Regions from separate parts of the Glaciimonas sp. Gout2 genome, predicted to be linked through region 2. Evidence: predicted binding sites of a transcription regulator. Region 2 holds the regulator's gene; the other holds the start of a gene.
What was found. Region 2 encodes LexA, which represses DNA repair genes until DNA is damaged. Its sites were predicted from a motif close to ACTGTATNNNNATACAGT; they were not measured.
Positions count from the first base shown of each region.

Region 1: a site for LexA is predicted at 1,166-1,183, ahead of imuA (translesion DNA synthesis-associated protein ImuA). Genes of this name have one in related genera too.

Region 1 is NZ_JASJXA010000013.1:125,117-129,583, reverse strand. Features, by position in the region: gene QN379_RS11625 (hypothetical protein) at 1-860, shown strand, start outside; gene imuA (translesion DNA synthesis-associated protein ImuA) at 1,278-2,156, shown strand; gene QN379_RS11615 (DNA polymerase Y family protein) at 2,207-3,682, shown strand; gene QN379_RS11610 (error-prone DNA polymerase) at 3,889-4,467, shown strand, end outside.
Region 2 is NZ_JASJXA010000081.1:153-4,619, forward strand. Features, by position in the region: partial or broken gene rplI (50S ribosomal protein L9) at 1-123, opposite strand, end outside; gene rpsR (30S ribosomal protein S18) at 150-434, opposite strand; gene priB (primosomal replication protein N) at 456-770, opposite strand; gene rpsF (30S ribosomal protein S6) at 823-1,215, opposite strand; gene lexA (transcriptional repressor LexA) at 1,491-2,165, shown strand; gene QN379_RS22715 (RNA methyltransferase) at 2,385-3,164, opposite strand; gene QN379_RS22720 (inositol monophosphatase family protein) at 3,497-4,300, shown strand.

The DNA of each region.
Region 1 (4,467 bases), on a different contig from region 2:
ACGACCCACAACCATTCTGGCAGCATGCTTCTGCTTTTTTTCACGTTGCTGAAGAAAGTTTGACAATGGCCTACAAAGATAATTTGGTACGAACAATATCAAAATTTGGCAGTTGCGCCGCTCCCTACAACATCAATAAGCTACGCATTATCTCGCCGTCAATCAGCCCGCAAGGAATACATTACCGATATAACCTGGAAAAACATATAGAAAGCGCACCTCAGGAGGCGTCGCTCTTTGCCAACACGATTTCAGCCTACACTTATGAAGGCGGCCCTGAGCGTGGCGAGCTTTATCTGATAACCACAACATTTTTATCACCAATCAACAACCCCAGTTCGTTGCAGGACACCTTACAACATGAGTTGTCACATTTGGCAATACCGGACGGTCACCAGGAATTTTATCTTACAGCAGACAGATCAAAATATGGGCACCACTCAGAAAACGGTCTGCGTCGGAACGCCGACGCCATACTCAGTTCACAGGCGGCATTTCTGGGATATGCGGGAACTCAACCACAAACAAAGCAGATTTTTTTAGCGCATTTCAAAACGGTATTGCCCGCTACCCTCAAGAATTATTTGCCCGAAGGTATTAAGAACGATCTCACTGATAAACGTTTTCAGGAGTTTGTCAAAAAAGTCTTCGAAGGACCACCCGATGAAAAAATTGCGGCATTTATGATGCCTGATCTATTTATCGCATGGCTTCAACATATGTCAATAGTATTACCTAAAGTAGGTGCTGAAAATACAAAATTGAGACATACGCGCGATGCTTCACCTAACAATATGAATGTCCAGGTCCAAAAATTTCTGGCACGTGAATTGTTTGAGGCGAGCAGTCATAAAAAGTAAAATTGGTGTAGATTTCATGGTATTTTTGCCTCATGTGCATGATGTAAGGAAGGTATGCGGTATCAAAAGCACATCGAGGTGAGTTGATATTCGTCAACCAAAGTACCGAAAACAATGCCACAAATGAATCGAAGCGAACTTGTCGCAAAGCCAACTCACCTAGGTTCCGCAATATGCGGAAAGAATCACCCCGCTAACGCTATCGATCTACAGACAAAATAAAGCCAATATTTAGCAAAATTCAGCATCAAAGTGGGCTCATAACAAAATTAGCTAATGAATTATTGAAGAGCCATTGAAAAAGTACTGTATATTTATACAGTACAATAGAAATTATCTTTTTCTCGTCTATTCAAATAATCTGTTAATTAAGTCAGTTAGCAAAAATGCTATCCGACTAAACAATTGAGCTAAATTATGTCCGCCACTCCACATATTATTGCGCCTCCTGCCGCTCGCTCCAGCAGCATATCCGTTGCTGCACAGTCGCTAGTTGAATCGCTCCCGCATGCGTTGTGGCGCGGCAATCAAATGTCATCTTATCGCGGCGCCGTCATGACATCTGGTCATGACGCTCTGGATCAAGAACTCCCCAATCGCGGATGGCCCCATTCGGCATTAATAGAGCTTTTGTTGCAGCAAGCTGGAAGTGGTGAAATGCATTTATTGCAACCTGCCTTAACCATGCTCACGCAAGAGAATCGAAGGATCGTCCTTTTGCACCCCCCCCATTTACCCCAAATAGCAGCGTGGAGCGGCTGGGGTCTGCCTGTGCATCAATTGCTATGGATAAAGACCGCCGGAAGCGCTGATGCACTTTGGTCAGCTGAGCAGATTTTACGCAATGGTAGTTGTGGTGCTCTGGTTTTCTGGCAATCTCATATCCGTACCGATGCGCTACGACGCTTGCACCTCGCAGCACAAGCCAGCAACACCATGTTGTGGATGGTCCGACCTTTGAGCGCGGCCCATGAGTCGTCACCTGCGCCGTTAAGACTGTTGCTCCGCCCTGCACATAACGGTATCGAAGTACAACTACTCAAGCGTCGCGGACCGCAACATATTGAACCGCTTTACCTGACTTGGGCCAATAGCGAAGCATCGGATGCAGTGGAAGAAACATCAAATCCATTAATACATTCAGTCAGCACAAATATTACGGACACAAAAATACTCTCAAGAATCAACATTAAGACAACTCAGTCCATGAAGAAGAACCAAGGGCATAACCAGGAACTCGCACTAGAAACACAAATCCAGTCTGTGGAATTGCCAGCACCGCATAACCAATATTGACGCGAATTGACTCGAACTGACGCGTACAGCCACTTTTTAGGAGGCCAATAATGATGCCTTTGTGGATTGGTGTACATCTTCCTTTATTACCGCTTGAAACCTGCCGCCCGCGCTGGTCTGCACCAGGCATGATGGCGGTAATGGATCACGATCAGGTATTGACGATGACAACCGATGCTGCCGCCAGCGGTGTGCGCAGCGGAATGCGGCGCGGCGGCGTGCTGGCAATCGCTCCCCAAACTACCCTTTATGAACGGGATTTAGTCAAGGAGCAAAGTGCAATGGATGCGATAGCGCTGACATTGTTGCAATACACACCGGAAGTCACACATGCCGAAGAAGCCAGCTTACTGCTTAACATCAGCGCCAGCCTGAGCGCTTTCGGCGGTCGCTTAGTACTCTGTCGTCGTGTGCGTGCAAGCATTGATGCGCTCGGCTTTACCGCACAAATCAGCATGGCGCCAACCGCACAAGGAGCGTGGTGTTTAGCGCGTTATGTACCGCGTTCCGGTCTACCCAAACAACGTCGCAGCGTCCGAATGGATACCGCACTGCGCTACATCCAGGCATTACCATTTTCTGTATTGCCGGCAACACATCCTTATCAAGAGTGGCTGGAAGGAATCGGCTGTCGCACCATTGCTGATCTTCGCAGATTACCGCGCGCGGGATTGCTGCGACGTAGCGACAAACGGATACTGGAAACGCTCGATTGTGCGTATGGCGTCGCACCGGAAATGTTTGAATGGGTGCAAGCCCCGAAAGAATTCTCAGCCTATCTGGAATTACCAGATCGGATAGAACATGCCGAATCGGTCTTGTTCGGCGCACGTCACTTAATCCAGCAAATGATCGGCTGGCTGGCGGCACAACAGTTGGCGATCTCTGGTTTTGTTCTTTCAATGGAACATGAACGCGGGCGTCAGGCAATTGCACCAAGCACTTTGGAAATAACACTCGCAGAACCGGCATGGCATGAAGCGCATTTGTTGCGCTTGCTAAAAGAGCGTCTTAGCCGTTATCAGCTAAGTGGTCCGATTATTGCCGTGCGACTGAGTGCAACCCAGGTAACCCCAATGTTGCCACCTACCGCATCACTCTTTCCTGAGCCCGGCGGCACCTCAGCTGACTATCATCGTTTGTTAGAACTCTTAACAGCACGACTCGGCGCAGAAAATGTCCTCGCGCCAGCTGCATTGGCAGATCATCGGCCAGAAGTGGCGAATGCCTGGCAAGCTGCCAGCAATACCCTTTTGCAGACGACCAATACGATCATTGCAAGCCAACGACCATTTTGGCTTTTACAACAACCACTCGCCCTGTTGGTGCGCGACCATCGACCATTTTATGGATCACCGTTAAGGTTGCTGTCGGGGCCGGAAAGAATTGAAGCCGGATGGTGGGACGAAGGACTTGCTGTACGCGATTACTTCATCGCAGAAGGCAGTGAAGCGGCGCGTTATTGGGTCTATCGCGAACGTGATGGAGAAGATATCAATTGGTATTTACACGGACTGTTTGCCTGAATCCTCTCGTCTTTAATTCAGTAATGAAAATCGTCAATAAATGATAATCCCACTTAAATAAGAGTATTGGCGTACTGCATACAAACCAAAAATCACCTTCAAGAATATCAAAAATACGCGTTAAATTTTGACTTATTTTTTACTAATTAAATGTAAAGACTTCCCGTAAAGCCGCGTTTTATCGTTTTTTTATCGTTTTTTTTAAAATGAATACTCTGCCCCTAAAATCAACACTTCCGGACTATGCTGAACTGCACTGCGCCACCAACTTTAGCTTCCTGCGTGGTGCGTCGCATCCGGAAGAATTGGCTACCCGCGCTGCACAGTTAGGCTACCGCGCACTCGCCATTACCGATGAATGCTCTGTAGCTGGCGTTGTCCGCGCACATACCGAAGCCAAAATCCATAAGCTGCATCTGATTATCGGCAGCCGATTTCAGTTAGTCGACCAAGATGACAATCCGACTTTCTCAATCATCGTATTAGCCCAAAATCGCGAAGGCTACGGTAATTTATCAGAGCTCATAACATTAGCACGTACGCGGGCTACCAAAGGATCATACCGCCTGAGCGCCGATGATCTGACTGAACTTGATGTCGCTCCCCACTCAGATGAATGCGAGAATCCGTACGCACATCTGCGCACTCTGCCTGATTGCCTGATCATACTGTTGGCTAGTCATGGCATGAGTGCTGCCGCCCTCGCCAAACAGGCAAAGTGGCTGAAAAAAAACTTTCCACAGCGGGCCTGGATCGGTTTAACGTTGCTCCATCGTGCCGATGAC
Region 2 (4,467 bases):
AGTTGTAGCACGGCGAGCAAGACGTTGTGGAATTAGAAAGTTACGTGCATAACCATCTTTTACACGAACGACTTCACCAAGATTGCCGACATTAACGACTTTTTCTAACAGAATAATTTGCATGTTTTTCTCCTATTTCAAGTCGTCAATTAAACGTTGTGCAGATCGGTGTAAGGCAACAACGCAAGGAAACGCGCGCGTTTGATCGCGGTGTCAACTTGACGTTGGTAAATTGCCTTAGTACCTGTCAGGCGTGCTGGCATAATTTTGCCATTTTCCTGAACAAAATCTTTCAACGTATCGACGTCTTTGTAATCAACGCTAGCAACGTGTGCTGCTGTGAAACGACAAAACTTTTTACGCTTGAACAGCGGGTTTTGTTGTTGACGCTTGTTTTTCAGTTTGCTTTTATCGAACTTTTTACCGAATGCCATTTGAGGCTCCTGTATAAATAATTAGGCCGCAGTTTCAGCTGCAGCAAATTCAGTGATGTGAAATACCAGACTTTTACCGTTGCGACTCTTGCGTGCCAAAAATCCTGTGAACCAGTACTGACCACCCAATACCGTCTGATTGAATCGCCCCGATATCTCGCCTATGGCAAGAGCGGCAATTTCGAACTCAACCTGACGTTGGATACCCGCTTCATGTGGTGACGAACGACTCAGCAATATTGCTGAAACGATCGGGATACCCGCTGGCGTATAACGCAATACTTCGCGCTCTGCGATTTCGGCAACCAATTGAAGCGCGTTGTTGAGTTGATTCACTCCGGTCTATTTGGAAAATGGTGACGCAATGAATGCAAGTTAATCGGCAAAATTAGGCGGCTGCCGGGGCTGATGCTGGCGCAGCTGGTGCTTCAGTACGATGGCTTTTAGCAGCATCTTCCTTTTGCACAGCCTTCATCATTGGCGATGGGCCAGTTTCAGCTTTTTTCAGCTTGACCGTCAGGTGACGCAAAACAGCATCATTGAACTTAAAGCCAGTTTCGATTTCGGTCAGTGTTTCGCTGTCGCATTCGATGTTCAAGCAAACATAGTGTGCTTTTGCCAATTTTTGGATCAGGTAAGCCAATTGACGGCGACCCCAATCTTCAACGCGATGAACGATACCGCCACGTGTAGTGACAATACCCTTATAGCGTTCGATCATTGCAGGCACTTGCTCGCTTTGATCCGGATGGACGATAAACACGATTTCATAATGACGCATGTAAGCTCCTTTTTGGACTGTTGAAAATAGCCCACCCCGGCGTCAAGACGAGTGTGGGAAGAGGAAAGTCGATAACTATACAGTGAAATCCTTCAAAACTCAATGCTCAATACACATGATCGTCATACAGACAAATAGATTGTCAAATTTACTTGCATTCAACTGAATACTGTACAAAAATACAGACTGTTTATATACACAGTTCGCCGGTGGCATAAATCGCAGCATGAACGCCATATTCTCGCACCAGCCCTTATTCGACAACCGCTATCAATATGATCAAATTAACTGCACGCCAACAACAAATACTTGATCTCATCAGGGATGCTATTGAGAACACGGGTTTCCCTCCGACTCGCGCTGAAATCGCATCCGAGTTAGGATTTCGCTCAGCCAATGCAGCTGAAGAGCATTTGCAGGCGCTTGCACGCAAAGGCGCCATCGAAATTTCGCCGGGGACGTCTCGCGGAATACGGCTTCTTGCAAAAGGCCCTAGCCCGACTAGTAAGCGCAATAATGATGACATCGGGCAGCAATTTACCTTACCCCATCCTGCATTAATGCAACTCAATCTTCCATTGGTGGGACGCGTGGCTGCCGGATCACCAATCCTGGCACAGGAACACGTTCAGGCACGATACAACATTGATCCTACCTTTTTTAGCGATAAACCGGATTACTTGCTGAAGGTACGCGGCATGTCTATGCGTGATGCCGGTATTCTTGATGGGGATCTACTAGCTGTCAAAAAAACGGAATCAGCGAGAAACGGTCAAATAGTCGTAGCACGACTGGGCGATGACGTCACCGTCAAGCGATACAAAAAAACTGGCTCTTCGATACAACTACTACCAGAAAATCCAGAATTTGAACCGATCATTGTCAGCGAAGATCAAGATGACTTTGCGTTAGAAGGCTTAGTGGTGGGATTAATGCGGAACTGGGGCTAATCCTTAAAAATGCAATTATCGGCTCGATCAGAGCTGATAATTGCAAGCGTATCAAGGCGCACTTTTTAATGAAGACGTAAGCTAATTAACCTAAATAGCGCATTTGAAAGCCCCTCTCAGGATGAAAAGCGGCATCTCTTAGCGTTAATCAAAACTACTCAAAAATTCCTTAATTACTTTTGAAGCAATAATTTTTAACACCCGGAAAAAATTTCTCCATCAATCAAGACGCCGCCGCTTAGTCAAAATCTGATTAGCGATACCGCGCAAAATATTCACCTCTTCAGTTTCCAACCCTGCGCGTGCAAACAAACGCTTCAGGCGTGGCATCAATTTTTTCGGATGTGCCGGATCGAGAAAATCGATTTCAATCAGTGCTTTTTCCAAATGGGCAAACATACCTTCAATCTCAATCAGATTAGCGGTATCGCCGTGAAATCCGATCTCGTCACTTGACTCACTCTCGCCAGGCGGTTGTTCAGCGCTAGCCGCGACCCGAAACTCATAAGCTAATACTTGCACCGCTTGCGATAAATTTAAGGAGGAATAATCGGGATTCGCCGGAATGTTAATTAATACATTACATTTCTCGACGATTTCATTCGGCAAACCATAGCGCTCGCTTCCAAATAATATTGCCCCAGTCAGGGTTTTATCTGTCGCTAGTTGCGCCGCCACCGCTCTTGGTGCCATCACAGGTGGAGAAAACTCGCGGAGGCGCGCACTTAGCGCAGCTGCATAATTGCACCCGATCAAGGCCTGTTCGACAGTCTCGACGATTCTGGCTGACGATAGAATATCTTGCGCACCGCTTGCTAATGCAATTGCCTCATCACGCTGTAAAACGTCCGGATAGCGGGGATTCACCAGGACCAGCTCGGAAAATCCCATTGTTTTAATAGCACGTGCAGCTGCGCCAACATTGCCGGGACTACTGGTATCAACCAGTACAAAGCGTAGGCGATTGAAAAGAGACGTGTTGGTTTTTGTCAGGTTCATTTAAAATAGCGTCATTCGCAGGTTAATTTTCAGGAAACGCTGATGTTTAGTGTCTTGGAGTATTAGCCGGGAGCCTGTCGGTCTGACCGGATCAAAGTGAAAAATGCACTGAACGAGGACAGATTTTGCCAGATTCGCAGCACCGATAGCCAGCTATTGGTCGAGAAACTGATGAAACATGACCTGACCAGATCATTTTTCAGCCGATTCCGCATAGCCCGTCAGGCCCTTGTTACCGTCAAGACGGCCTGCATCGCTCATTATTAATAATATAGGTTGGTTCTGTTCCCATTAGGCACAGTGCCGCCATTTTAACGGAACCGAATCCAGATATGCATCCTATGCTCAATACGGCCATCAAGGCCGCCCGTCGTGGTGCCGCAGTCATTTCGCGCGCCTCCTTCGATCTCGACCTGCTTCAGGTAGAAAAAAAAGCACATAACGATTTTGTCACTGAAGTTGATAAAAATGCCGAAGCGGCAATTATTGACATTTTGAAGAACGCCTATCCAGACCACGCCATATTGGCCGAAGAGTCCGGTGCGTCCGACAATCTACATGACGAAAACGAAAACGTCTGGATTATCGATCCAATCGATGGCACTACCAACTTCATCCATGGCTTTCCACAATACTGCGTGTCGATTGCGTTACAGCATCGTGGACAAATTACCCAAGCCGTCATCTATGACCCAACTCGTAATGATTTATTTACCGCTAGCAAGGGCGCTGGCGCTTACTTAAATGAAAAACGTATCCGTGTCAGCAAACGCACTCGCATTGCAGATGGCTTGATTGGAACCGGCTTTCCTTTCCGCGAGACCGAAGGGCCGGTCATGGACGAGTACATGAAAATGTTCCGCGTAATGACACAAAACTGCGCTGGTCTGCGCCGCCCCGGCTCGGCTGCGCTCGATCTGGCATACGTTGCAGCGGGTCGCCTGGATGGTTTTTTTGAAAAAGGTTTAAAACCGTGGGACATCGCGGCTGGTACTTTGCTGATTACGGAATCTGGCGGTATCGTCGGTAACTTTGTTGGGGATTCTGATTACCTCTACAAAGGCGACGTATTGGCTGGCAACCCTAAAATATTCGCACAATTGGTTAGTTTATTATCGCCATACGCAAAAAAGTAGAAAAAAACTGAATGGCATCCTATCCTAAAGATGAGGCCAGAATGTCACAAGGGAATAGGTTCAGGGATATCACTAAAGTGGCGTGATTTGAACCAACTGATCGACTCAAATGATCGACGCCTCTGACGGCATCATATGTTTTTATATGATGCCGTTTTCACATCAAA